3 regions of the Comamonas sp. 23 genome follow, and region 3 is predicted to be linked to each of the others. Evidence: predicted binding sites of a transcription regulator. Region 3 holds the regulator's gene; each other region holds the start of a gene.

Region 1 (9,511 bases), 2.0 Mb from region 3:
CGCAAGACCTGGCGCTGACCGCGCCGCAGATGGCCCCCATTGGCCTGCATGTGCGCACCTGGCTGACCCACCCGCTGCCCACCTTCGGCAACATTGGCAGCAATGACAATGACCCGCTGTGCCTGGTGTTCTTGCATGACCTGCGTGAGATAGAGGCGCGGCTGCGCACCGAGAAAATGGCGGCAATGGGGCGTATGTCCGCGGCCGTGGCCCATGAAATCCGCAACCCGCTGACGGCCATCACCCAGGCCAATGCGCTGCTCGATGAGGAGCTGACCGACCCGGGCCAGAAGCGCCTGACCTACATGGTCGAGCAAAATGCCCAGCGCCTGGGCCGCATTGCCGAAGATATTCTGGACATTGCCCGCGTACATAACCAGATCCAGCCCGGCGATGGCGACTCCATTGCCCTCAATGAGACCGTGCTGCACATCTGCCATGACTGGATGGCGCTGGCCCCCGCCGCCCACACCGTGGCGCTGTCGCTCAGTGCCGAGGACAGCCTGGTGGCCTTTGATACCGGACACCTGCGCCAGCTGCTCTACAACCTGCTCAACAACGGCCAGCGCTACCGCCGGGACTGTGCAGACTCCTTGCGTGTCAGCACGCACAGCAGCCTGACGGGCACCACCACCTTGGTCGTGTGGAGCGATGGCGCGCCCATCGAGCCGACCATCGAAAAGCATCTGTTCGAGCCCTTCTTCTCCTCCGAGAGCCGATCGAGCGGCCTGGGCCTGTACATCTGCCGCGAGCTGTGCACCCGCCATGGCGCTATGATCCGCTATGAAAGGCAGAGCGCAGCGCTGCCCGAGCTGGCACAGGGCAATGCCTTCATAGTGCAGTTTCGCCGGGCCGCCAGCCCCGCGCATCCCCAGCAGACTGATTTGATCCACCAGGCATGAGTTTTGAAAACACCACTGTTCTGGTCGTGGACGATGAGCCCGACCTCAGAACCCTTTATGAGCTGACCTTGCTGCGCGAAGGCTACCGGGTCTACACGGCCGGCTCGGTGCAGGAAGCGCGCGCCCAGCTGCAGCAGCGCCGCTTCGAGATTCTGATCACCGACATGCGCCTGCCCGATGGCCTGGGCATGGAGCTGCTGCAGGACCTGCGCAGCCAGGGCCGCAGCGAGCGCGCCATCGTCATGACCGCCTATGGCTCGGCCGACAATGCCGTCGCGGCCCTGCGCGAAGGCGCGTTTGACTACCTGACCAAGCCGGTGGACCTCAAGCAGTTTCGCCAGGTGGTGGCGTCCGCCTGCCAGGGGCTGCAGGATGCCGCTGCGCTGGCCCCGGCGCAGTCCGCTTTTCAAGCGGCGCCGCAGCCCGGCACGCCCACCCGGCCTGCCCCCCCGGCCCAGCGCGAATTGATCGGCCCGTCGCTGGTGATGCAGCAGGTGCGCGAGCGCATTGCCAAGGTGGCCGGCAGCATGGCGCCCATTTTGGTGCGCGGCGAATCGGGCACCGGCAAGGAGCTGGTGGCCCAGTCCTTGCACCGCAACAGCCAGCGGGCCAGCGGGCCGATGGTGGCCGTCAACTGCGGCGCCATCCCCGAGAACCTGCTCGAAGCGGAGTTCTTTGGTGCCCGCAAAGGCGCCTACACCGGCGCGAACCAGGACCGCGAAGGCTTTTTCCAGGCAGCCCATGGTGGCACCCTCTTCCTCGATGAAATCGGCGAGCTGCCGCTGTCGATGCAGGCCAAGCTCTTGCGTGCGATCCAGGAGCGCAAGGTGCGGCCCCTGGGCTCGCAACAGGAAGAAGCGGTCGATGTGCGCATCGTCAGTGCCACCCACCGCGACCTGGCGGCCGACGTGCAGACCGGGCGCTTTCGCCAGGACTTGTACTACCGGCTCAACGTCATTGACATCTTCATCCCGCCGCTGCGCGAGCGCCGCGAAGATGTGCCTGCGCTGTGCCAGGCGCTGCTCGAGCGCATCGCCAGCGAGAGCGGCCAGCCGGTGCCCCAGCTCAGCGCCCAGGCGCTGCACACCTTGGCAGGCCATGCACTGCCGGGCAATGTGCGCGAGCTGGAAAACCTGTTGCTGCGCTCGGTCGCCTTGAGCGATGGCGCGTTTCTGGATGTGGAGCCGGCCCGGGCCGATGCCGCGCATCCGGCGCCCGTGCACAGCCAGGCTGCAGAGCCGGCCCCTGCCTATGAGCAGCCCACGCCCGCGCCAAAGGCCGCAGCCGTCGCGCCTCAGCGCCTCCACGGCTTTGCGCCGCCACAGGATCTGCCCGCCGATCTGCAGGCCTGGCTCGATGGCATCGAGCGCGACATCCTCGTGCGCGCGCTGCAGGAGTTTGGCTTTAACCGCACCGCAGCGGCCAACCGCCTGGGCATCAGCCTGCGCCAGATCCGCTACCGCATGGAGCGGCTGCAGATCCATGACCCCAGCGATGGGGTGCAGCCCTAGGGGCCCAACGCCATGCCCCAAGATCTGCCCGAGACGCCGCCCGGCGCCCCCGCTCCCCACGCTGCCACCGCGCCGCAAGCTGCGCTCTGGCAAAAAGGCTGGCTGCGCACGGCCACGCACTGCCCCTCGCCCAATTACAGTCCCCGGCCCGAGGGGGCATGCATCGATCTGGTGGTCGTCCACTCGATCAGCCTGCCGCCGGGCATCTACGGCACGGGGGATGTGCAGCGGCTCTTTACCAACCAGCTCGACTGGGATGCGCACCCCTACTTCCAGAGCATCCGGGGCCTGCAGGTGTCCTCGCATTTCTTCATCACGCGCCAAGGCGTGGTGTGGCAGTTTGTCAGCGCCGACCAGCGCGCCTGGCATGCCGGCCAGTCGTTCTGGCGCGGCCGGCCGCGCTGCAATGACGACTCCATCGGCATCGAGCTCGAAGGCCTGGAGGGCGAGACTTTCGAGCCCGCCCAGTACCACAGTCTGGTGCAGCTGTGCCAGCAGATCCGCGCCCAGTATGCGATCGCCTATATCGCCGGCCACGAACACATTGCGCCAGGCCGCAAGAACGACCCGGGCCCAGGATTTTTGTGGCCCCAGCTGCAGCAGGATCTGGCCTGGCCGGCATCCATGTTTCCTGCCTCACTGCATCTCTGAGAGCCAGCAACACCCCCCTTGATCGTCGTTGCCCCACCTTGCCCTACGCTTGTACGGCCTGCGGCGGTGTGCCTCGTTCCAACCGCAAACCGTTGGTTTGCTGGCCCGTATTGGCAGCTCTAAATCAGGCTATAGGCCAACCCTCTAAACAGCCTGCATTTTTCACGCATCCGCATGCAGCTGATGGCATGCGCACTTCAAAAACACAGCAATTTCCCCACATCTGAAAAATTTTTTTTCAGATGCAATGCCTAAGTTTTACGCAGGCTCTGCAACGCAGATGGCGCAGAAACACACGCACAGTGGTGGTTTGCAGGCGCAAACCACGACGCCATGCGCAGTAGCCGCCGTTTTGCTGCGCAGCATGGTCATCGGCACTACACACAAACCATGCATTGCGCCATACACTACAGGTAGTGTCCAGCGCTTAATAAAACACTATATGTAGTGTGAGGTGGTATCCAGCGGCTCAGTGATACCGGCATGCACAGCGCTGTTTCTCCGGCTTTTCACGCACCACAGAGAGGACATCATGAGCGCTGCTTCGCTTTCCGAGCAACGAGCCGCACCGGCCGCCAGCTCGCGCACCCTGGATGGATTTACCGTACTGCCGGACTACCAGATCATGCGGCGCAACGGAGCAGTCGTCCCTTTCGAGCCCCCCAAGATCACCACCGCCATCATGAAAGCGTTCCTGGCCGTGCATGGCAGCCAGGGCTCGGCATCGGCCAGTGTGCGCGAAGTGGTCGAGAACCTGACCCACACGGTGGTGCGCGCGCTGATGCGCTCGCGCCCGGGCGGCGGCACTTTCCATATCGAAGATGTGCAGGACCAGGTCGAGCTGGGCCTGATGCGCGGCGGCAACCATGAGGTGGCACGCGCCTATGTGCTGTACCGCGAGCGCCGCAACCAGGAGCGTGCCCAGCTCCAGGCCCAGCACACGCCGGCCCATGCCAGCTTGCATGTGCAGGACCGGGGCCAGCAGGTGGTGCTTGATGTCAAAAAACTCCATGACCGCATTGCCGCAGCCTGCCAGGGCCTGGGCCAGGACGTCGACCCCGCGCCCATCCTCAGCGAGACCCTGCGCAACCTCTATGACGGCGTCCACATGGACGAGGTGTTCAAGGCCTCCATTCTGGCTGCCCGCACCTTGATCGAAAAGGACCCGGACTACAGCTTTGTCACCGCGCGCCTGCTGCTGCACACCATCACGCGCGAAGTGATCGGCCAGGACGTCAGCAGTGCCGATATGGGCGCGGCCTACCGCAGCTACTTCCCCGGCTTTGTCGCGCAAGGGGTTGAGCACGAACTGCTCGCCCCCGAGATGCTGGACTTTGACCTGCACCGGCTGGCCGCCGCTCTCCAGCCCGAGCGTGATCTGCAGTTTGACTACCTGGGTCTGCAGACCCTGTACGACCGCTATTTTTTGCATGTACGCCAGCAGCGCATCGAGTTGCCCCAGGCCTTCTTCATGCGCGTGGCCATGGGCCTGGCGCTGAAGGAGGACGACCGCAATGCACGCGCCATCGCGTTCTATGACCTGCTCTCGTCCTTTGACTTCATGTCATCCACGCCCACCCTGTTCAACAGCGGCACCCTGCGCTCGCAGCTGTCGTCGTGTTACCTGACCACGGTGGCCGATGACCTGGGCGGCATCTACGATGCGATCCGCGAAAACGCCTTGCTGTCCAAGTTTGCCGGCGGTCTGGGCAATGACTGGACGCCGGTGCGTGCAATGGGCGCCCGCATCAAGGGCACCAATGGCGAGTCGCAAGGCGTGGTGCCCTTTCTCAAGGTGGTCAACGACACGGCCGTGGCCGTCAACCAGGGCGGCAAACGCAAGGGCGCCGTCTGCGCCTACCTGGAGACCTGGCATCTGGACATCGAGGAGTTTCTGGAGCTGCGCAAGAACACCGGCGATGACCGCCGCCGCACCCACGACATGAACACCGCCCACTGGATCCCCGATCTGTTCATGCAACGGGTCATGGAAAAAGGCATGTGGACCTTGTTCTCCCCCTCCGATGTGCCCGATCTGCATGACCGCTTTGGCCAGGATTTCGAGCGCGCCTATACCGCCTACGAAGCCCAGGCGGCCAGCGGCGCGCTGGCGCTGAGCAAGACCGTGCCCGCGGTCGATCTGTGGCGCAAGATGCTGTCGATGCTGTTCGAGACCGGCCACCCCTGGATCACCTTCAAGGATGCCTGCAACCTGCGCTCCCCACAGCAGCATGCCGGCGTCGTGCACTCGTCCAACCTCTGCACCGAGATCACGCTCAACACCAGCGACACGGAAACCGCCGTCTGCAACCTGGGCTCGGTCAACCTGGCACGCCACCTGAAGGACGACGGCCAAGGCGGCCTGGCGCTTGACCATGACAAGCTCAAGCGCACGATCGCCACGGCCATGCGCATGCTCGACAACGTCATCGACATCAACTACTACGCGGTGGGCAAGGCACGCGACTCCAACCTGCGCCACCGCCCGGTGGGCCTGGGCATCATGGCCTTTCAGGACAGCCTCTACCAATTGCACATCCCCTACGCCAGCGATGCGGCCGTGCAGTTTGCCGACACCTCGATGGAAGCCGTCTGCTACTACGCCTACTGGGCATCGACCGAGCTGGCGCGCGAGCGCGGCGTCTACAGCAGCTACCCCGGCTCGCTCTGGAGCCAAGGCATCTTGCCGCTGGACACACTGGACCTGCTCGCCCAGGCGCGCGGCCAGGCCGGCTATGTGCAGGTCGACCGCAGCATGCGCCTGGACTGGGAGGCGCTGCGCCGCAAGATCGCGCAGGACGGCATGCGCAACTCCAACTGCGTGGCCATTGCGCCCACCGCCACCATCTCCAACATCGTCGGTGTCGATGCCTCGATCGAGCCCTCGTTTGGCAACCTCTCGGTCAAGTCCAACCTCTCGGGCGAGTTCACCGTCATCAACCAGTACCTGGTGCGCGACCTCAAAGCGCTGGGCCTGTGGGACGATGTGATGGTCATGGACCTCAAGCATTTCGATGGCTCGCTGCGCCCCATCGACCGCGTGCCCCACGCACTCAAGGCCCTGTATGCGACAGCCTTTGAGGTCGACCCCGTCTGGTTGGTGGAAGCGGCCTCCCGGCGCCAGAAATGGATAGACCAGGCGCAAAGCCTCAATATCTATATGGCAGGGGCCTCGGGCAAGAAGCTCGACGATGCCTACAAGCTCGCCTGGGTGCGTGGCCTCAAGACCACCTACTACCTGCGCACCACCAGCGCCACGCAGGCCGAGAAATCCACCATCCAAAGCCGCGTGCTCAATGCCGTGCCCAGCAGCTATGCGTCGCCCGTCGCCCAGGCTGTCGCCCACGCCGCCGCTGCTGCATCGCAGTCCGCCGCGCCCGGCACCGACATCCGCTTTTGCGCCATCGATGACCCCGGCTGCGAAGCCTGCCAGTAAGAGCTGCTAACCGTCTGAACCTGGCCGCAGCCGCGGCCCCCACCAGGAGCATTCATTCATGTTGAGCTTTGAAGAAGATTCGATGGACGCGCTGGCCACACCAGCCGCGCCGGCCACCTCTGCGGCCTCGCCCTCTGCATCGCCTGCCGCATCCCCAGCCGCCACATTCAAGCGCGTCCATGCCGCCGACAAGCGAATCATCAACGCCAAGACCGATGTCAACCAGCTGGTGCCCTTCAAATACAAATGGGCCTGGGAGAAATACCTGGCCACCTGCGCCAACCACTGGATGCCTCAAGAAGTAAACATGACGCGCGACATCGCGCTGTGGAAATCGCCCCATGGCCTGACCGAGGACGAGCGCCGCATCGTCAAGCGCAACCTGGGCTTTTTCGTCACCGCCGATTCGCTGGCCGCCAACAACATTGTGCTGGGCACCTACCGCCACATCACTGCGCCGGAGTGCCGCCAGTTTCTGCTGCGCCAGGCCTTTGAAGAAGCCATCCACACGCATGCCTACCAGTACATCGTGGAGTCGCTGGGCTTGGATGAGGCCGAGATCTTCAACGCCTACAACGAGGTTCCCTCGATCCGCAACAAGGATGCGTTTCTGATCCCCTTCATCGAGGCGATCATGGACCCCCACTTCCAGACCGGCACGCCGCAGACCGACCAGACCTTGCTCAAAAGCCTGATCGTTTTTGCCTGCCTGATGGAGGGCCTGTTCTTCTATGTCGGCTTCACGCAGATCCTGGCGCTGGGCCGCCAGAACAAGATGACGGGCGCAGCCGAGCAGTACCAGTACATCCTGCGCGACGAGTCCATGCACTGCAACTTCGGCATCGACCTGATCAACCAGCTCAAGCTGGAGAACCCGCAGCTGTGGACCAGCGCGTTCAAGGACGAGATCAAGGCCTTGTTTATTCAGGCAGTCGAACTTGAATACCAATACGCCGAAGACACGATGCCAAGAGGTGTGCTGGGCATGAACGCATCGATGTTCAAAGGCTACCTGCGCTACATCGCCAACCGCCGCGCAACGCAGATCGGCCTGGATGCTTTGTACCCCAACGAGGACAACCCTTTCCCGTGGATGAGCGAGATGATCGACCTGAAAAAGGAGCGAAATTTCTTCGAGACACGGGTCATCGAATACCAGTCCGGTGGCGCGCTTTCCTGGGATTGACGCCGACCTTGATGTGCAAACCTCGTCAGAATGTGGTTTTCCTGAGAGAAAACTGTGAAATTTGGCGTCTTTATTGAGGTTTGCACTATGCCAGTTGCTAGCAGCTGATGCACAATTCAGTTTGCTATCAAAACTTCGTGTCGAATTCAATCAGGCATGAAGTCTGCTTTCTAAATTGACCGAAGGAGAAGAGCATGGCAACGTCCAAAGCAAGCAAGAAAACTGCTGACACCAAGGCAACTGCCAAGAAGGCAGTTGCAACCAAGGCAGCCGCCCCCAAGGCAGCTGCAAAGCCCAAGGCCGCTGCCAAGCCAGCCGCCACCAAGGCAGCGGCAAAGCCTGCTGCTAAGGCCGTCGCCAAAAAGGCCGCTGCTAAGCCAGCCGCCAAGAAGGCCGCCGCCAAGCCCGCAACCAAATCCACCGCAGCTGCCAAGACTGCCGTGAAGAAGGCCGCTGCTCCAGCTAAGAAGGCTGCAGCTCCTGCGAAGAAGGCTGCCGCTCCTGCGAAGAAGGCTGCCGCTCCTGCGAAGAAGGCTGCCACTCCTGCGAAGAAGGCTGCCGCTCCTGCGAAGAAGGCTGCCACTCCTGCGAAGAAGGCTGCTGCTCCTGCCAAGAAGGCCGCAGCTCCCGCCAAGAAGGCTGCTGCTCCTGCGAAGAAGGCCGCAGCTCCTGCCAAGAAGGCCGCTGCTCCTGCCAAGAAGGCTGCAGCTCCAGCTAAGAAGGCGGCCGCTCCTGCGAAGAAGGCCGCTGCTCCAGCTAAGAAGGCTGCCGCTCCTGCCAAAAAGGCTGCAGCTCCCGCCAAGAAGGCCGCTGCTCCCGCCAAGAAGGCCGCTGCTCCTGCCAAGAAGGCTGCTGCTCCTGCCAAGGCTCCAGCTCCCGCCAAGAAGGCCGCTGCTCCTGCCAAGGCCCCTGCTGCCAAGGCTCCAGCACCTGCGAAGAAGGCTGCTCCCGCCAAGAAGGCTGCTGCTCCTGCCAAGGCCCCAGCTGCTGCGCCTGCTGCTGCAGAGCCTGTCAAGACCGTGCTCAGCACCAATGCGGCATGGCCTTTCCCAACCAACAGCCGCCCACAATAATTACCCCAAGCCGGGCAGCATGCCCGGGTGCCGCAAGGCACCGCTTGGCATCCAAGGCAACGCACAATGCGTTGCCTTTTTTTATGCCTGGTGTCCGCTGCTTGGTGCGCACAAAAAAGCCAATGACGCCGCAACAACCGCTCCCAGTTGCCACGGTCCAGAGCGCGCATCGTTGCCCACGCCTTCGATGGATGCGTCATCCAAGCCGGCTCGGTGAGCAAGGCAGCAGACGGGTCTGCCAGACAGTCCACCAGGACAGCGTCACAGCGCGAGGAAATCGCCCGCGACCAGCAGGTTCTTCATGCAGCCGCGCCATCGGCGATCGCAAATGCCAGACAATACAGGCTCATGAATGATGCCCTTCCCACACCGCCAGCGCTCTCGCAGGCAGCCACTGCAGAGATGGCACGCAAACCCAGTGCGGCCCGTCTGCGCAAGATTGACCTGATCCTGGGCTCGGCAGAGCGGCATTTCGCATTGCTGGGTTTTGAAGGTGCTCCGCTGGAGCAGATCGCGCAGGATGCCGGCTTTAGCCGCCACAACCTGCTGTACTACTACCCCAGCAAGGAGGCGCTGTACCAGGCCGTGCTGGCATCGGTGATCGACGACTGGCTGGGCCATATGACAGGCCTGTCCAAGGACGGCGACCCGGCCCAGCAGATCCGCCAGTACATCCGCGAGAAGTTCGAATTTGCACGCACCCGCCCTTATGGCAGCCAGCTGTTCACCAAGGAGATGATTGCTGGCGCGCC
Region 2 (9,511 bases), 530 kb from region 3:
GTGATCGACAGGCGATTGCCTTTTTGCAGCACGCGCATCTCTTGCAGCTCTGGGTACTGGCGCAGTGCAGCTACCGTTATCGGCCTGATCTTGCGCAGCGCCTGCACATCGAGCATCAACCAGCGCGGGGCCTCCGGCTTGGACTTGGGGTCATAGTATTTGGACTGCGGGTCAAACTGGCTGGTATCGGGCCGCAGCTGGCCTGCAATGCGGGCAATGCCGTAAATACCGGGCTCGGCGCAGCTCGAATGCCAGTACAGCACACCGTCACCCACCTGCATGTCATCGCGCATGAAGTTGCGCGCCTGGTAATTGCGCACCCCATCCCAGGCAATGGTGGCATCGGGGGCGCTGAGCGCATGGTCGATCGCATAGTCGTCCGGCTCGTTTTTCATCAGCCAGTAGCGGGGGGATGCAGCATTCATGGTGTTCGTTGGTGAAGGGGAGGGAGCCATCGGGTTGCACGGCCTGGAGCCAGCCGCGCATGCATGCGCCATGCTAGCCGATGCGCCGGCGCTGCTGCTGCCAGCACAGCCATGCGGGCCTGCGGATCACCGGCGGCGTTTATACGAGACAAGCCACAGCGGAATTGGCAGCAACATAGTACAATAGAGAGCTTTGCAAGCTTTTATAGCTTGGAGGCGTTGGCTGCCCTGGCAGCTGCGCCGTCAATATTGTGTGGGATGCTGGCTGTTGCGCCCCGTTGTCGGGCTGGCAGATTTCCACTTGGTTGCCTTGAAGGCCCTTGCCCCTTGGGTGGCGAGAGTTGGCAAGGCCCTCCCGAACCATGGAGAGAGCCACCGCTTGTTGGTGGCACTGAGAACAGCATGGCGAACCGGTTTCGCACATGCACCACTAGACAAGGATTCGTCGACTTATATGGCTAAAGAAGAACTGATTGAGATGCAAGGCTCCGTGACCGAAGTGCTGCCCGATTCGCGCTTTCGCGTGAAGCTGGACAACGGCCACGAGCTGATCGCTTACACAGGCGGCAAAATGCGCAAGCACCACATTCGCATTCTGGCCGGTGACAAGGTGTCGCTGGAGATGTCGCCCTACGATCTGAGCAAGGGCCGCATCACTTTCCGTCACCTGCCTGGCCGTGGCCCGGCACCGACCCAACAACGTTAACCGCATCGGTGGTGGCCGCTGTAAAAAAATCGTCAAATACGAAATGCAGCTGCCAAACCCTGGTTACAATAACGGCTTAGTCGGAGCGTAGCGCAGCCTGGTAGCGCATCTGCTTTGGGAGCAGAGGGTCGCGAGTTCGAATCCCGCCGCTCCGACCATTCCATTTAAAAACCTGTTGCATGCAAATGCAGCAGGTTTTTTGTTTTGGCAATTCTTGGCAATTCGCGATATGGCGCGGTTTATCCTGATGGCGCGCCGGCAAGCATCTTTCACATGCTGCTTCATGCACGGCGGGTGGCGCGGCCCTCTCGGTTTTGCTGCGCAGCGGGCAGGGCGGCTGTCTCGCCAACCGCCCCAGCAGATGAAAAGTTGTCAAAGTAATCATTTTTCGCCGGAAGGCGCTCCGGCTCGATATACAATAGCGGCTTAGTCGGAGCGTAGCGCAGCCTGGTAGCGCATCTGCTTTGGGAGCAGAGGGTCGTGAGTTCGAATCCCACCGCTCCGACCATCCTTATCGAAACCTGTTGCACGCAAGTGCAGCAGGTTTTTCGTTTGGGCAGTCCTTGAAAAAGACGATGCATTGCCCGCTATGCAGCTTGGTCTATGGCTTGATGGCCCAGGCCATCAACCAGATGGTGATCGCCATCAACATCGGGGGATGATGCCCCTCTTCATCACCGGGAATGTGCCCACCCGGATACATATATTTACCGGCGCTCTGCGCGTTGATTTTGCTGCATTCTTCGCCCAGTCCGCCAGTGCCTAGCAGAAATCGAGCCTGATTTTCTGCTGCCAAGAACGCTACAGGTAGCGTACACTCAAGCCCATAGACACCATATGTAGTGTCCACCGCTTCCCCCACAGGTTGTTTGATGCTGGTCTCGCTCCAGCCAAAACGCGCCAGCCATGCCTGGCGCGTTTTGGCGCGGGACTGCCGCGTCTTGCGCCCGTGGTCCTGCGTTTTTTATCCCATTAGAAACATCGCAAATGAACCAGACAAGCACTATGAGAGTCACCAAGCGTGACGGTCGCGTTGAGCCTATCGACCTCGACAAAATCCACCGGGTGATTGACTGGGCGGCCAAAGGCCTGAGCAATGTGTCGGTCTCCCAGATCGAGCTGCAGTCGCATATCCAGTTTTATGACGGCATCCGCACCGATGCGATCCATGAAACCATCATCAAGTCTGCGGCCGACCTGATCTCCGAAGACGCACCCGACTACCAGTACGTGGCAGCGCGCCTGGCCATCTTCCACCTGCGCAAGATCGCCTTTGGCCAGTTCGAGCCGCCCCATTTGTACGATCATGTGCAAAAGCTCACCGAGCTCAAGAAGTACGACCCGCACCTGCTGGCCGATTACAGCCGCGAAGAGTACGACGAGATCAATGGTTTCATCGACCACTGGCGCGATATGGACTTCTCCTACGCAGCCGTCAAGCAGCTCGAAGGCAAGTACCTGGTGCAAAACCGGGTGACCAAGCGCATCTACGAGAGCCCGCAGATTCTGTATGTGCTGGTGGCGATGAGCCTGTTTGCCAAGTACCCGGCCGACCGCCGTCTGCAGTACATCAAGCGCTTCTATGACGCCGTCTCGCGCTTCAAGATTTCGCTGCCCACGCCCATCATGTCGGGCGTGCGCACCCCGCTGCGCCAGTTCAGCTCCTGCGTGCTGATCGAGTGCGATGACAGCCTCGACAGCATCAATGCCACCACCAGCGCCATCGTCAAGTACGTCTCGCAGCGCGCCGGTATCGGCATCAACGGCGGCCGTATCCGTGCGCTGGGCAGCGAGATCCGGGGCGGCGAGGCACAGCACACCGGCTGCCTGCCTTTCTTCAAGATGTTCCAGTCGGCCGTCAAGTCCTGCTCGCAAGGCGGCGTGCGCGGCGGTGCAGCCACCTTGTTCTACCCACTATGGCACCTGGAAGCCGAGTCGCTGCTGGTGCTCAAGAACAACCGCGGCGTCGAGGAAAACCGCATCCGCCATCTGGACTACGGTATCCAGATCAACCGCATGCTCTACCAGCGCCTGATCAAGGGGCAGAGCATCAGCCTGTTCTCGCCCCATGATGTGCCTGGTCTGTACGAGGCCTTCTTTGCCGACCAGAACAAGTTCGAAGAGCTGTACGTCAAGTACGAGGCTGACGAATCCATCCGCAAGCGCACCCTGCCAGCAGTGGAGCTGTTCTCGCTGATGATGCAAGAGCGCGCCAGCACCGGCCGTATCTACATACAGAACGTTGACCACTGCAACACCCACAGCCCGTTCAACCCGGCCGTGGCTCCCGTGCGCCAGTCGAACCTGTGCATGGAAATCCTGCTGCCCACCAGCCCGCTCGAAGACATCAAGGACGAAAACGGCGAAATTGCGCTGTGCACCCTGTCTGCCTTCAACCTGGGCGCGCTCGAGTCGACCGATGAGCTCGAAGAGCTGGCCGACCTGATCGTGCGTGCGCTCGATGCACTGCTGGACTACCAGGACTACCCGGTAGCCGCTGCCCGCATTGCGACCGAAAAGCGCCGCTCGCTGGGCGTGGGCGTGATCAACTACGCCTACTACCTGGCCAAGAACGGCGTGCGCTACTCCGACGGTTCGGCCAATGGCCTGACCCACCGCACCTTCGAAGCCATCCAGTACTACCTGCTCAAGGCCTCGGTGCAGCTGTCGCGCGAGTTCGGCCCTTGCACCGCCTTTGCCGAGACCAACTACGCAGCCGGCATCCTGCCGATCGACACCTACAAGAAGGATATCGACGCGCTGACCGATGAGCCCCTGCACCTGGACTGGGAAGCCCTGCGCGCCGAGATCAAGACCCACGGCCTGCGCAACTCAACCTTGACGGCACTGATGCCGTCCGAGACCTCCAGCCAGATCGCCAACGCGACCAATGGCATCGAGCCTCCACGCGGCTTTGTCTCGGTCAAGCAGTCCAAGGACGGCATCCTGCGCCAGGTGGTGCCGGAGATCGATCGCTTGAAGGGCCAGTACGAGCTGCTCTGGCAAATGCCCAACAACGAGGGCTACCTCAAACTCGTGGGCCTGATGCAGAAGTTCGTCGACCAGTCCATCTCGGCCAACACCAACTACGATCCCCAGCGCTTTGCCGATGGCAAGGTGCCGATGCAGCAACTGCTCAAGGACCTGCTGCAGGCCTACAAGTTTGGTGTGAAGACGCTCTACTACCACAACACCCGTGACGGTGCCGAAGACATGCAGGGCGCAGCGGCAGAAGACGACTGCGCCAGCGGCGCCTGCAAGATCTAAGCGGAGAGAAGGCGATGGCATACAGCACCTTCTCCAAGGTCGACAATGACCAGCTCAAGGAACCGATGTTCTTTGGCAATTCGGTCAATGTCGCCCGCTACGACCAGCAGAAGTACCCGATCTTCGAGAAGCTGATCGAAAAGCAGCTCTCGTTTTTCTGGCGCCCTGAGGAAGTGGACATCACGCAGGACCGGATCGACTACCAGAACCTGCCCGACCACGAAAAGCACATCTTCATCAGCAACCTGAAGTACCAGACGCTGCTCGACTCCATCCAGGGCCGCAGCCCCAACATGGCCTTCCTGCCGCTGGTATCGCTGCCCGAGCTCGAGACCTGGATCGAGACCTGGGCGTTTTCCGAGACCATCCACTCGCGCTCGTACACGCACATCCTGCGCAACATCGTCAACGATCCATCGGTGATCTTTGACGACATCATGCGCAACGAGAGCATCAAGCTGCGCGCGGGCGATATCTCGTCGTACTACGACGACCTGATCCGCGATGCGATGCTGCACGCCCAGCTGGGCGCAGGCAGCCACACGATCAATGGCGTGGTACACCAGATCGATGTGTACCAGCTCAAGAAGAAGATGTACCTGTGCCTGATGAATGTGAACATTCTGGAGGCCATCCGCTTTTATGTGAGCTTTGCCTGCTCTTTCGCGTTTGCCGAGCGCAAGCTGATGGAGGGCAATGCCAAGATCATCCGCCTGATCGCCCGCGATGAAGCGCTGCACCTGACCGGCACCCAGCATTTGCTCAACATCATGCGCTCGGGCCAGGACGATCCGGACTTTGCCAAGATCGCCAAGGAGACCGAGCAGGAATGCTTTGAGATGTTCAAGACGGCGGCGATGCAGGAAAAGCAGTGGGCCGAGTACCTGTTCCGCGACGGCTCGATGATTGGCCTCAACAAGGACATCCTGAGCCAGTATGTGGAGTACATCACCAATATCCGCATGACCGCGATCGGGCTCAAACCGGCGTTTGACAACGCCAAGAGCAACCCGATCCCCTGGATCAACACCTGGCTGTCGTCCGACACCGTGCAGGTGGCCCCGCAAGAGGTGGAGCTGAGCTCCTACCTGGTGGGCCAGATCAACGCCGAAGTCTCGCTCGATGACCTGAGCGGAATCGAGTTGTGACCACCGTCAGCACCACGGACACCCTTATACGCGTGCTGCCAGGGGAGAGCCTGCTCGAAGCGCTGGAGCGCACGGGCCACGATGTGGAGTACCAGTGCCGTGGTGGTTATTGCGGCAGCTGCCGCCTCACCTTGGTGGAGGGCGAAGTCGTCTACACCCAGGAGCCGCTGGCCTTTGTCGGGCCCAATGAGGTGGTTCCCTGCTGCTGTGTGGTCAAGACCCCCATCAAGGTGGAGTGCAGCCTGCGGCAAGTGGAAACCAGCGCCGACGATAAGAACCAGCTGGCCCTGGACTTGTAATTCTTCTGCCGTTCTGCGCACAGGCCCCAAGCTTTGCTTGGGGCTTTTTTTGTGGCGTGGTGGCAAGCGCAAAGGCAGCCGATCTTGGGTTCCGTCTGGCGCTCAGGCGCCTGGTTTTTCCTCCCTCGTCAAAGCTTTACACAAGCAAGTCCTGATGGTTTTACAGCACCTGTCCGCCCTGATTGGTGCAAGCATGCCGCCGCATGCTGCAGCACTGTGCAGCGCTGGTGCATGGCCGACCAAAAATATGGTCTTTTTGCACTGTCGACGTGCATGGCCACCGGGTAAGCGCGTAATGGTTTTTACCCGCGAAGCACAGCTTGTGCCCGCCCTCGAATTTCTTGTTTGCGCCGACTGGGCGATCACTTGATCATCGCTGCCAGGTCAGAGCTTCTGATCCACACAGCTTGCATGATTCGGAGATACCAGATGGCAACAAGCCAAGTCATACGCGCCGGGGCAGACATCGGCGGCACTTTCACAGATATCGCGCTCGAGGTCGATGGCGTCCTGTTCAGCGAGAAGGTCCTGACGGACTATGAAAAACCTGAGCGCGCCATCGTCACAGGCCTCAAACAGGCGGCAGCCCAGGCAGGCATTGCGCCAGCGCAGATCGGCACGGTGATCCACGGCACGACCCTGGCCACCAACTCGCTGATCGAGCGGCGCGGCGCCAGAACCGCCTTCATCACCAGCGAAGGTTTTCGCGATGTGATCGAGATGCGCAACGAGGGCCGTTTTGAGCAGTACGACCTGGCCATCCAGCTGCCCGCGCCGCTGATTGCCCGCAACCACCGCTATACCGTGCAGGGCCGGCTCGATGCCAAGGGCCAGGAGCTGCAGCCGCTCGATGAGGCAGAGGTGCAGGACGTGATTGCCCAGCTGCGCGAGGGTGCATACGACAGCGTGGCCGTGGGCCTGATGCACAGCTACAAGAACCCGGCCCATGAAAAGCGGGTGCGCGCGCTGATTGTAGAGGCGCTGCCCCAGCTGTCAGTGTCCATCTCCAGCGAAGTCTCGCCCCAGATTCGCGAGTTCGAGCGCTTCAACACCGTCTGCGCCAATGCCTATGTGAAGCCGCTGATGTCCTCCTACCTGCAGCGCCTGGCCCAGGCCTTGGTGGCAGAGGGCATGCATTGCCCGCTCTACCTGATCCACTCGGGCGGCGGGGTGATGTCGCTGGCCAATGCGGCCGAGTTTCCGGTGCGCCTGCTCGAATCCGGCCCGGCCGGTGGCGCCATCTACGCCAGCGATTTTGCGGCCAAGTACGGCCAGGACAAGGTGGTGTCCTTTGACATGGGCGGCACCACCGCCAAGATCTGCCTCATCGACCAGCATGTACCCAAGACAGCGCGCGTGTTTGAAGTGGCGCGCAGCTACCGCTTCAAAAAGGGCAGCGGCATGCCGATCTCAATCCCCGTCATCGAGATGATCGAGATCGGCGCGGGCGGCGGCTCCATCGCCCATGTGGATGACATGCGCCAGGTGCGCGTGGGGCCGGAGAGCGCGGGCTCGGAGCCGGGCCCTGCCAGCTACGGCCGGGGCGGCGCCCGCCCGACGGTGACCGATGCCGACTTGCTGCTGCATAAGCTCGACCCGGCACGCTTTGCCGGCGGCAGCATGCGGCTGAACATGCCTGCCGCGCAAGACGCGATGGCCACCCATGTCGGCCAGGCGCAAGGCCTGGACGCGGTGCGTGCGGCCTATGCCGTGGCCGAAGTGGTGGACGAGAACATGGCCAATGCCGCGCGCATGCATGCCGTGGAGTCTGGCCAGGACCTGGAGGCCTACACGATGATCGCCTACGGCGGCGCTGCGCCGCTGCATGCCGTGCGGCTGTGCGAAAAGCTGGGCATCCATCGCCTGCTGATCCCGACGGGCGCCGGCGTGGGCTCGGCCATCGGCTTTTTGCGCGCGCCCTTTGCCTATGAGTCGCTGCGCAGCTCGGTGATACGCATGAGCCAGTTCGATGGCGAGGCCGTCAATGCCATGCTGCGCGAGATGGAGGTGGAGGTGAGCGCCTTTTTGCACGACACCGGCTACGACGGCGAGACCGTCAAGGAGCTGCGTGCCTTTATGCGCTACTGCGGCCAGGGCTGGGAGATCCCTGTGTCGGTGCCGGTGCAGCACTTTGGAGCGGACAGCGTGCCCGCCCTGAACGCGGCCTTTGTGCAGAACTATGTGGCCTTGTTTGGCCACGCGATCGACGGGCTCGACATCGAGGTGGTGAGTTGGGCACTGTCCTTGCGTTCCAAGACCTTGCCGCCGGCCAAGGCCGCGCTGCAGCGGGGCGGCACGCCCCAAAAGGGTGCCGGTACGGTGCTGGACCGCCGCGAGGTGTTTGACGGCAAACAGGGACAGTTCTATGCCTGCGATATCTATGAGCGCCTGGGCCTGCCCCGGGGCCAGGCCGTGCCCGGCCCGGTGGTGATTGTGGAGAAGGAAACCTCGACCTATGTGAGCCCCGGATTCAAGGTGGTGCTGCAGGCAGATGACTGCATGCTGGTCGAGCGCATGGACAGCGGAGTGTGATCATGGCAAACAATACAGACGTTCATTACCAAATCATGTGGAACCGCCTTATCTCGGTGGTCGAAGAGCAGGCGGTCACCTTGATTCGCACCGCCTTTTGCACCAGCGTGCGGGAGGCGGGGGACTTGTCGGCCGGCGTGTTCGACAAGCAGGGCCGCATGATGGCCCAGGCCGTGACCGGCACCCCAGGTCACGTGAACTCGATGGCCGAGTCGGTCGCGCATTTCGCCAAACGCTTTGAGCGCAACACGCTGCAAGATGGCGATGTGCTGGTCACCAACGACCCCTGGCTGGGCACCGGCCACCTGCACGACATCACCGTCGTCACCCCAGTCTTCTATGGCCGCGATGGCCACAGCGCCCATATCGGTTACTTTGCCGCCACCGCCCATGTGGTGGACATCGGCGGGCGCGGCTTTGGCCCGGACGGCAGCGATGTCTACGAGGAGGGCCTGTGCATTCCGCCGATGAAGTTCTTCCGCGCCGGCGCACTCAATGAGGACCTGATCGAGATCCTGCGCAACAACGTGCGCGAGCGCGACCAGGTGATTGGCGACTTCCATTCGCTGGCCGTCTGCAATGCCACGGGCATGCGCCGCTTGAAGGGCATGCTCGACGAGTTCGGGCTCCATGACCTGGAAGACCTGGCCGGCTTTATCTTTGCCAACAGCCAGCGCGCCACCCGCGAGCGCATCGCCGCCTTGCCCGACGGCACGCAGCGCTACGCGATGACCGTGGACGGATACGAGAAGCCCATCGAGCTGGTCGTGGCCGTGGAGATTGCGGCCGAGAAACTGCGCGCCGACTTCACCGGCACCTCGGATCCCAGCCACTACGGCATCAATGTGCCGCTGACCTACACCAAGGCCTATGCCTCCTATGCGCTCAAATGCGCGATTGCGCCGGAGATCCCCAACAACTGGGGCTCGCTGGAGCCCTTTGAGATCAGCGCGCCCGAGGACTGCATCCTCAATGCCCACCGCCCGCGCCCGGTCTCGGTGCGCCATGTCATCGGCCATCTGATCCCCGATGTGGTGCTGGGTGCGCTGCAGCCCATTTGCCAGGGTGAGATTCCGGCCGAAGGGGCCAGCTCGCTGTGGAACCTGCAGATGCGCTTCAAGGGCATCACCCAGG
Region 3 (9,511 bases):
CGTCAGCATGCCCTCGGGCGTCACGTCGTACTGCACGTCCACGCTCATCTTGCCGCGCTCGATGCCATGGCCGGCGTACTTGATGCTGTAGGGCGTCAGCGGAGACAGCTCCAGATCGCGCACCTTGCCATGGATATTGAGCGCCAGCGGCTTGACCAGCGGGTTGAGCTTGCCGGTGATCTCCAGCGACGCGGTGCCTTCTGCCTTGCCGCGCAGCTCTAGCTCGGCCAGCTGCAACTGGCCGGCCGTCGGCTCGGACGAAAACGCGCCCATGCGCCCGGCCAGCTCGGACAGGTCGGCCGAGTAGTTGGGCCGCACAAACTGGTCGCTGAACTTGACGGTACCGCCGGCCAGCGTGATCGGCCCCATGTCGATGATCGGGCCGGTGGCTGGCTCGGGGCTGGCAGGCGAGGCCGGTGGGCTGACTGCCGCGCCGCCCGAGGCCTCGACCACCACGCCTTCGGATGGCGCCGCCGCATTGCCAGCGCCCGCAGCACTGCTGCCGCCCAGGTCCTGCAGATTGAGCTTGCCGTTCTCCTGCACCACGAGGCGCGCATAAAAGTCGGTCAAGGCCGTCTCGCCGACCTGCACCTTCATGCGCTGGCCCGGCACCATGTCCACGGCCAGGGCGCGCAGGCTCAGCAGCTTCCAGTTCAGCAGGTCATCGCCCGCCCCCATCAACCCAATGCCCAAGGTACCTGTACCCCGGTTGGCAACAGGTGCAGCCGCTTTGCGGCCGGTCTCGCTGGCGCCATTGCCATCGTCATCACTGGCATCATCACCGCTGACCAGCGCTGCGGCGGCCACCAGGGGGCGCACGCGCACATCATCCAGCCCAGCATCGCCCTTGATATGCAGCACCGGCCCCTTGTCCGATTGGCTGAAGTCCACCGTGCCCCGGAAGTTGGCATCCGCGCGCACGAGGCGCACCGGCAACAGAGCCGCCGCATAGGGCTCAAAGGCGTGAACGGGCAGCTGGCTCACATTCAGACGCCCCACGGCCGACACTGGCGCCAGACCCAGGCTGCCGTCATAGGCGATGCGGCCGGGCTCGGCGCGGCCGCTGCCAATCCGGCCCGAGAGCTTGAGCGGCGAGGGCTTGGACTTGGCCGCCAGCGGCGCATAGTCGCGCAGCTCCAGATCCCAGCCGGTCAGGCGAAAGGCGACCTTGCGTGCGGTCGATTCATCCTGGAAGGCGAGTTGGGCGCCCTTGATGGCGATCACATCCAGCTGCACATCCCAGGGTTTGCTGGCTGCGGCCTTGCTAGAAGTAGCAGGCTTTGCGGGCGCCTTGGCCTCGCTCTGGCGGGCCTGCGATGCCACGAGCCAGTCTTCAAACATCATGCGGCCGTCCTTGGCGCGCGAGACGCCCAGCACCGGCTCAACCAGTTGCACCGAGCCGAGCTTGACCTGCTGGGCTTCGGTGTCCAGCACGGCATCCTTGACTAGCAGCTGGCGCAGCTCCAGCAGGTTGTTCTTGCCCTTGAGGCCGATGGCCGGGCCATGGGGCGCGCAGTTGGCCTTGCTGTTGCACTGCAGGGCCACGTCCGATACGCGCATCTGCGCCAGCGTCAGCTTCAGCGCCGCGCCCAGGCGGCTCAGGTGCATCTCGCTGTCTATCGTGCCCAGCAGGCCCGGCTCAATCACGCCGGTCAAATAAGAAGCCCCCAACTGCAGCGGCAGGCCCGTGGTGGTCACATCCACCTCGGCCATCTGGTCGGTCGCCTTGCCCGAGAACACCAGGCGGCCGGTAGACGGCACGCCCTGCGCACCCGAGAGCCCCGACGAACCCTCAAAACTGAAAGGCTGCTTGAAGGGCCAGGCAATCTGCTGCGCCTCCATGCTGAAGTCATCGAGCTGCACGCGCGCGGGCAGTGGCACGCTTTCATCGACCCAGACTCCCTTGAGGCGGCTGAGCTTGAGCGCATCGACCCGCACCGACCAGGCAGGTTGGCCGCTGCTGGCTTTGCCTGCGGATGCGCCAGCTTCTGCAGCGACTGCCTGAGAGTCCGCGTTGTCGGCCTTGTCAGCCTTCGCTTCGGGGCTTGCACCATCTGCACTGGCCACGGAGGTTGCAGGCTCTGCCTTGTCTGCGGCGGCAGCGGTTTCTGTGGACTTGGCGGCCTGCGGGGCATCCTCAGCCCGGCGCGGCAGTGCCTGGCCCTGGGCATCGAGCAGGCTCAGCTGGCCATTCTTGCCCCGCTTGAGCGACAGCTGCGCCCCATCGAGCGCCAGCTGGGCGATATGCACCTGCCCCAGCAAGGGCTGCACATCGGCCAGTTGCACATCGAGCCGCTCCCAGCCCAGCAATTCGCCGTTGGCCGCGTCGTGCAGCTGCACAGCGCTGGCATGCACCTCGCCGCTCAGGCGCACCTGTGTCTTTTCACGTTGTTCAAAGGCCAGAGCCAGGTCGGCATTGAGCACGCCGGCCACCAGCTTGACGGGCAAGGACGCGGGGATATAGGCCAGATAGGGCTGGAGGTCGAGGTCCTTGATCGCAAACTTGGCCTCGGCCTTGCGGTCATCGGCAAAAGGCGTGGCCTCGGCATGGCTGGCAAACTGGCTGCCATTGAGCACAAAGGCCAGCTGGGGCAGCACCTTGATCTCGCGCTTGGATTCGAGGTTGCTCAGAAAGGGAATGCCCAGCTGCAGACCCTGGAGTTCATGGGTCTGGCCCACCGTGTCATCGCGCAAGGCCACCTGCCCGTCTTTGAGCTCGATGTTGTAGAGCGCAAAGTGCGCCGTCTTGCCGTCATCGGCTTTGGGCTCAGGGCTGCGCAGCTTTTGCAGTATGTCGTCAAAATCAAATTTTCCGGGGGCGGTCTGCGCGATGCGCAGCACCGGCTTGTCCACCTGGATGGCATCGAGCACCGGTGCGAGCCTGAACACCGACTGGATATCGGCATCCACATAGATGCGCTCGACCGCCAGCATTGCCGCGCTGTCCGCCTGGGGCCCGGCGATCTGCAGGTCGCGCACGGTCAGCTCCAGCGACCAGGGCTTGAACTCCACCGCCCCGATATGCACCGCCCGCCCAAGTTTTTCCGTGCCCAGCTTCTCGCCCTGGGTGCGCAGCAGCCAGGGCAGCAGCAGCCACGACAGCGCCCACAGCAGCAGCAGCGCCAGCAGGCACCATCCCAGCCGGCGCAACCAGCGCATCGCGACGACCTTTTTCTTGTTTGTTTCTTGCGTTTCGCTCACGGCGATGATCCTCACTCTGAGTCAGTACGGCCCACCCCATGGCAGCCATGGCAGGCCCAAGATCCATTGTGCACAAATAAGCCGCTGTAGCGGCGCTGGCTTAGCACACAAAAGCGGCATCGGTAGCTCGTTCACAATCGTTCAAGTCTTGCAGACTGCCCCAGGAAACGGTGTGCCTCTCTATATATATAGAGGACAGACGCAGTTTCTATGGCGGCGCGCCCTGTGGTAGCACCACGGCCAGGGTCGAGAGAGCAGCAGGGGGCGCTGCCGCGATGCACGGATCCAACAGCCGGATCGGGCATCCGCCCGTCCGCCCGCCCTGAACACCGCCGTGCTTTTCACACTGCGGCATGCCAAACCGCAGCGCGGAGCCGTAAAAACACACGCCAGGCCCTGCTTTTTTGCGTCCATCTATTTTTCACCCAGGTATAAATGCCAAAAACCTGAAGTAGCCATGGGTTATTGGCTGTTTTATCCTGGTTTTTATACAGTTTTTTGGCCTTTTGATGTGAAATTTGTGCGTGCGCAGATGACCGCATGATGACCAAGACCTGCCCGCCCAAATCAGGCCAGTGTTTTGCGCGGCCCGCAACGGTTCCTTGCAGCTATTGGCAGGCGGCACCCGGGCTCCCTCCTAGGCTGAAAAAACGCAAATGGAGCGACTCGCTACACCAAAAACAGAGCACAACAGCCGCGCAGCATTTGATAAAGATTGACTTTTTGCTGCATCCTTTATATCAATCAATGTATTTAAAAGATTAAATATAAGCTATTGAACCCATAAAACGGGGTCCCCAACAGGCCCCCGATCCGGTGCTTTTTCTGCCTGCCATCCTAGGTGCAGGGATGGCTGCCGCCCCAGCCCGGATACGGCCCTGCGGTGAACCGCTATACACGTTTTTTTATTACTTTTTTTTCTCATTTTTCAATTCAATAGTGTTGACTGAGTATTAAGCAAGCTTCTAGAATTCAGCCCATTGCATTGATTGCTGATTTTTTAGTCAACACCCCTCACGGTGTTTTGATCGTAGCCCCTGACACGCAAGAGCGTGCTTGAAACGACAAGGGCCGTCTGCAACGCAGACAGCCTGCCGGAGACCGCACAGGACAGTGCGGCTCCACCCTGCCAGACCCCAGCCCGGTGCACTATCCGCCGGGCTCTTTGTTGGAGGTGGCAGGACTTAGAAAGGAAAAATCCCTATGACGGCTCCCGCGCAAGTGGATGCCGGTGCGCGCTCATTGAGCGCCACCATCAGCCGTGGTCTGATGACCATGGCACACAACAGTTTTGCTTTGATCGGTCTGGTAGTGGCGTTTTGCGCCCTCACCCTGGTGTCGCGTGATGACCTGCGCCACGCCGGCGAGGCGCAATTGCGCAGCTGGCTGCAGGCCCGCACGCATGCGCCAGCCGTTGACCTGGCAGGTGCCGATGCGGACGCATCCAATGGCGACGATGCCGCCATGGTGGCGGCCGTGGACCGTGCCACCGCCAGCAACCCCCAGCAATTGCCCCGCAACCAGGCCAATGTGGCCTATTGGCTGGCCAAGAAATACCGCGTGGCGCCTGAGCCCCTGGCCGTGCTCGTCTCCGAAGCCTACCTCGTGGGCAAGGAAACCAAGCTGGATCCCACCTTGATCCTGGCGATCATGGCCGTGGAGTCAAGCTTCAACCCCTTTGCCCAAAGCTCGGTGGGTGCGCAAGGCCTGATGCAGGTGATGACCAAGATTCACACCGACAAGTACGAGCACTTCGGCGGCCACTTTGCAGCCTTTGACCCGGTGACCAATCTGCGCGTGGGCGTCAAGGTGCTGCAGGAGTGCATCGAGCGCGCCGGCTCGCTCGAAGGCGGCCTCAAATACTATGTGGGCGCAGCCAACCTGCCGACCGACGGGGGCTACGCCGCCAAGGTGATGGCCGAGCACTTCCGCATCAAGCAAGTGGCCGAAGGCCGCAGCAACACGCCCAAGGCACCGGTGGCCCCCGCTGCCAAGCCTTCACTGTCGGCCCAGGCGGATACGCCCGCCGCAGCCGGTACCGTGGCCGACAAGGCCAAGGCCGCCAGCAACAGCGCAGCTGCAGGCAACGCTTCTGAAACCGTGGCCCTGGCTGACAAGCAAGCCGCGCTGCCAGCAGCGGCCAAGGCCGAGGCCACCGCCGTGGCCATGGGTTCCTGATCTGCCCCTCCGGCTCGTCGCCCTGTTAGCACAAGCACCCTGCGGGGTGCTTTTGTTTTTTCTGGCCTTGGCACAGCTTCCCTGAACCGGTTTTTATCCAGACGTGGCGATAAACCCATTGCCCCAGGCCTGTGCAGCCTCGGCTACACTAGCCGGGTACGCGACTGGCGATAGACATCTGTATGACCGGATTGTTGACGTGGAATGCAGGCCCGGCCTGCAGCAACCACCGGGGAGCGTACCGTGCAGTGCCAGGGCGAGCGCATCGCCCCCCGCACCCGCCACGTGTTAGCCGTGCGCCTGGGCAGCCCCTGTTTTCGCCAACCTCACTGTTGGCAGGCAGGGCTCACTTCTGACTCCAACGACCGCCATGTACCAACGTAACATCCTTGTCGAACAGACCGACGCAGAACTCTTTGCGGCCATCCAGGCCGAAAACCAGCGCCAAGAGCAGCACATCGAGCTGATCGCCAGCGAAAACTATGCCTCCCCTGCCGTGATGTGGGCCCAAGGCACCCAGCTGACCAACAAGTACGCCGAAGGCTACCCCGGCAAGCGCTACTACGGCGGCTGCGAATTTGTCGATATCGCCGAGCAGCTGGCCATCGACCGCGTCAAGCAACTGTTTGGCGCAGATGCTGCCAATGTGCAACCCCATTGCGGCGCATCGGCCAATGAAGCGGTTTTCCTGGCTTTCCTCAAGCCCGGCGACACCATCATGGGCATGAGCCTGGCCGAAGGCGGTCACCTGACCCATGGCATGCCACTGAACATCTCCGGCAAGTGGTTCAACGTCGTCTCCTACGGCCTGAACGAAAAGGAAGAGCTGGACTACGACGCCATGGAAAAGAAGGCGCACGCGACCAAGCCCAAGCTGATCATCGCTGGCGCATCCGCTTACTCGCTGGAAATCGACTTTGCCCGCTTTGCCAAGGTGGCCAAGGATGTGGGCGCGATCTTCATGGTGGACATGGCCCACTATGCCGGTCTGATCGCCGCTGGCCAATACCCCAACCCCGTGCCCCACGCCGACGTGGTGACCACCACCACCCACAAGAGCCTGCGCGGCCCGCGCGGTGGCGTCATCCTGATGAAGGCTGAGCACGAGAAGGCCATCAACTCGGCCGTGTTCCCCGGCCTGCAAGGCGGCCCGCTGATGCACGTGATCGCAGCCAAGGCCGTGGCCTTCAAGGAGGCGCTGACGCCTGAGTTCAAGCAGTATGCCCAGCAGGTCAAGACCAACGCCCGCATCGTGGCCGAGACCCTGACCCAGCGCGGCCTGCGCATCATCTCTGGCGGCACCCAAAGCCACGTGATGCTGGTGGACCTGCGCGCCAAGGGCATCACCGGCAAGGAAGCCGAAGCCGTGCTGGGCGCTGCCCACATGACGATCAACAAGAACTCCATCCCCAACGACCCGGAAAAGCCGATGGTCACCAGCGGTATCCGTATCGGTACGCCCGCGATGACCACCCGTGGTTTCAAGGACGAAGAAGCGCGCCTCACGGCCAACCTGATCGCCGACGTGCTGGACAACCCACGGGACGGGGCCAACATTGCTGCCGTGCGCGCAAAGGTCAACGCCCTGACCGCACGCTTCCCCGTCTACCGCTGATCTGACCTGCGCCCGCGCCTATGAAATGCCCCTTCTGCAGCCATCCCGATACCCAGGTGGTGGAGACCCGTGTTGCAGAAGACGGCGGCTTTGTACGGCGCAGGCGCCAGTGCGGCAACTGCGAAAAGCGCTTTACCACCTATGAGCGGCCTGAGGTCAGCCTGCCGGTCATCGTCAAAAAGGACGGCCGGCGCATCGACTACGACCGCAGCAAGCTGCGCGGCTCGTTCAGCCTGGCGCTGCGCAAGCGCCCGGTCCCCATCGACAAGGTGGACCTGGCGCTCGAGCATGTCGAGGACAAGCTGCGCACCTTGGGTGCGCGTGAGGTACAGACGCATTTGATCGGCGAGCTGGTCATGGCCGAGCTGCAAAAGCTCGACAAGGTGGCCTACATCCGCTATGCCAGCGTCTACCGAAGCTTCGAGGACATTGACCAGTTCAAGTCCATCGTCGACGAGGTAACGACCCCGCCGCCCGAGCCCAGGAAAGACAGCGCCCGTAAAAAGGACTGAGGCACAAAAAAATGCGAACCCTGGGTTCGCATTTTTCTTTGGAGACCAGCCACGGAGCCGGCCCGGGCTGCGCCTTGTCAGTCTTGCGGCGCCTCGGCGGCAATCGGCCCCACCGCCTGCACCACATCGCTGTTCTGGGCGCGGTGGCGCAGCGCATGGTCCATCAGCACCATGGCCAGCAAGGCCTCGGCAATCGGTGCGGCGCGGATGCCCACGCAGGGGTCATGCCGGCCCTTGGTGATGACCTCGGTACTCTTGCCCTCGGTATCGATGGACTCGCGCGGGCTGATGATCGAGCTGGTGGGCTTGATGGCGATGCGGATCTCGATGTCCTGGCCGGTGCTGATGCCGCCCAGAATGCCGCCGGCATTGTTGCTGCGAAAGCCCTGGGGGCTGAGCGAGTCGCCATGCGTAGTGCCGCGCTGGGCCACGCTGTCAAAACCGGCACCAATCTCGACCGCCTTGACGGCGTTGAGGCCCATCATTGCGTAGGCGATGTCGGCGTCGAGCTTGTCATACAGCGGCTCGCCCAGCCCCACCGGCACGCCGCTGGCCTGCACGCGGATCAGCGCGCCGCAGGAGTCGCCCGCCTTGCGCAGCGCATCCATATAGTCTTCATAGCGGGTCACATCGGCCACCGGCGCAAAAAACGGGTTGTTAGGCACATGCGACCAGTCCTCAAAAGGCAGGGCCACCTCGCCCACCTGCAGCATGCAGGCGCGGAACTCGGTACCGAACTTCTCTTTGAGCCACTTTTTGGCCACGGCGCCAGCGGCCACGGTGGGCGCGGTCAGGCGGGCCGAGGAGCGGCCACCACCACGCGGGTCGCGGATGCCGTACTTGTGCCAGTAGGCATAGTCGGCATGGCCGGGGCGAAAGCTCTGCGCAATATTGGAGTAGTCCTTGCTGCGCTGGTCGGTATTGCGGATCAGCAGCGCAATCGGCGTGCCCGTCGTCTTGCCCTCGTAGACGCCCGAGAGGATCTCCACGCTGTCGGGCTCATTGCGCTGGGTGACAAACTTGCTGGTGCCGGGGCGGCGGCGGTCCAGGTCCTGCTGGATATCTGCCTCGCTCAACGCCATGCCCGGTGGGCAGCCGTCAATCACGCAGCCAATTGCGGGGCCATGGGATTCGCCAAAGTTGGTAACAGTAAATAAGGTGCCGAAGGTATTGCCGCTCATAGCCCGCCATTATCACTGATGCCGGTGCCCCACGCAGCCCCACAGGGCTCACCAGCGGGGCGGGTCACCGCCAGGCGGCTGGCCGGCATGGGGCCAGCCGCCTGGCAGGCCCTGCAGCACCGCACTGTGGCGCACCGCACGCAGGCGGCCAAAGCCAGTGTCCATCTCTTCCAGATAGGCGTCGGGCGGCGCGCCGCTGGGTGCCGTAGCCGCCGCAGCGGCTACCGGCCGCTGGCCCATGGACTGCAACCACTGTGCGACGCGCGCCAGCGACACCTGCACATGCCAGCTGCCGCCCTGCTTTGCCTGGCGGTAGAGCGCAGCCTGGATGCCAAAGGCCAGCAAAAAGCCCGCGCTGTAATCGAGAATCTGCAGCGGCAGCGCCCGCAGCCCCGCGCTGCCAAACGCCTGGCCTTCGGCCCAGTTGATGCCGCAGACGGTCTGCACCAGCGAATCAAAGCCGCGCCGGTCGGCCCAGGGGCCGCTGCGGCCATAGGCTGACAGGCTGGCATAGACGATGCCCGGCCGCTGCCGGGCGGCAGACTGCGGATCCAGCCCCAGCGCATCCAGCGCGCCCGGCCGGTAGCCTTGCAGCAGCACATGGGCCTGATCCAGCAACGCGGCCATCTTTTGCTGGCCTGCCGGGGTTTTCAGATCCAGCAAGGCCGAGCGCTTGCCCCGGCTCATATCGGCAATGGCCTCGATATTGGGCAGACCCGGCCCATTGAGCATCAGCACATCGGCCCCTTGCGCCGCCAGGCTGCGGGCTGCCACGGGCCCCGCCAGAATGCGGGTCAGGTCCAGCACGCGCAGGCCAGCAAGCG

The links. Region 3 encodes NrdR, which represses ribonucleotide reductase genes. Its sites were predicted from a motif close to CACNANATNTNGTG; they were not measured.
Region 1: a site for NrdR is predicted at 3,501-3,514, ahead of ACPEE1_RS19170 (ribonucleoside-diphosphate reductase subunit alpha). Genes of this name have one in related genera too.
Region 2: a site for NrdR is predicted at 1,963-1,976, ahead of nrdA (class 1a ribonucleoside-diphosphate reductase subunit alpha). Genes of this name have one in related genera too.

What each region holds. Positions count from the first base shown of each region.
Region 1 is NZ_CP187127.1:4,235,159-4,244,669, forward strand. It holds gene ACPEE1_RS19155 (ATP-binding protein) at 1-902, shown strand, start outside; gene ACPEE1_RS19160 (sigma-54-dependent transcriptional regulator) at 899-2,413, shown strand; gene ampD (1,6-anhydro-N-acetylmuramyl-L-alanine amidase AmpD) at 2,426-3,064, shown strand; gene ACPEE1_RS19170 (ribonucleoside-diphosphate reductase subunit alpha) at 3,597-6,500, shown strand; gene ACPEE1_RS19175 (ribonucleotide-diphosphate reductase subunit beta) at 6,559-7,686, shown strand; gene ACPEE1_RS19180 (histone H1) at 7,881-8,759, shown strand; gene ACPEE1_RS19185 (TetR family transcriptional regulator C-terminal domain-containing protein) at 9,108-9,511, shown strand, end outside.
Region 2 is NZ_CP187127.1:2,757,674-2,767,184, forward strand. It holds gene ACPEE1_RS12375 (EVE domain-containing protein) at 1-425, opposite strand, end outside; gene infA (translation initiation factor IF-1) at 880-1,131, shown strand; tRNA gene ACPEE1_RS12385 (tRNA-Pro) at 1,213-1,289, shown strand; tRNA gene ACPEE1_RS12390 (tRNA-Pro) at 1,563-1,639, shown strand; gene ACPEE1_RS12395 (hypothetical protein) at 1,733-1,927, opposite strand; gene nrdA (class 1a ribonucleoside-diphosphate reductase subunit alpha) at 2,137-4,398, shown strand; gene nrdB (class Ia ribonucleoside-diphosphate reductase subunit beta) at 4,413-5,546, shown strand; gene yfaE (class I ribonucleotide reductase maintenance protein YfaE) at 5,543-5,845, shown strand; gene ACPEE1_RS12415 (hypothetical protein) at 6,000-6,215, shown strand; gene ACPEE1_RS12420 (hydantoinase/oxoprolinase family protein) at 6,275-8,377, shown strand; gene ACPEE1_RS12425 (hydantoinase B/oxoprolinase family protein) at 8,380-9,511, shown strand, end outside.
Region 3 is NZ_CP187127.1:2,225,288-2,234,798, reverse strand. It holds gene ACPEE1_RS09980 (DUF748 domain-containing protein) at 1-3,201, opposite strand, end outside; gene ACPEE1_RS09975 (lytic transglycosylase domain-containing protein) at 4,405-5,379, shown strand; ZMP/ZTP riboswitch at 5,530-5,692, shown strand; gene glyA (serine hydroxymethyltransferase) at 5,750-6,994, shown strand; gene nrdR (transcriptional regulator NrdR) at 7,015-7,506, shown strand; gene aroC (chorismate synthase) at 7,584-8,687, opposite strand; gene ACPEE1_RS09955 (CoA transferase) at 8,736-9,511, opposite strand, start outside.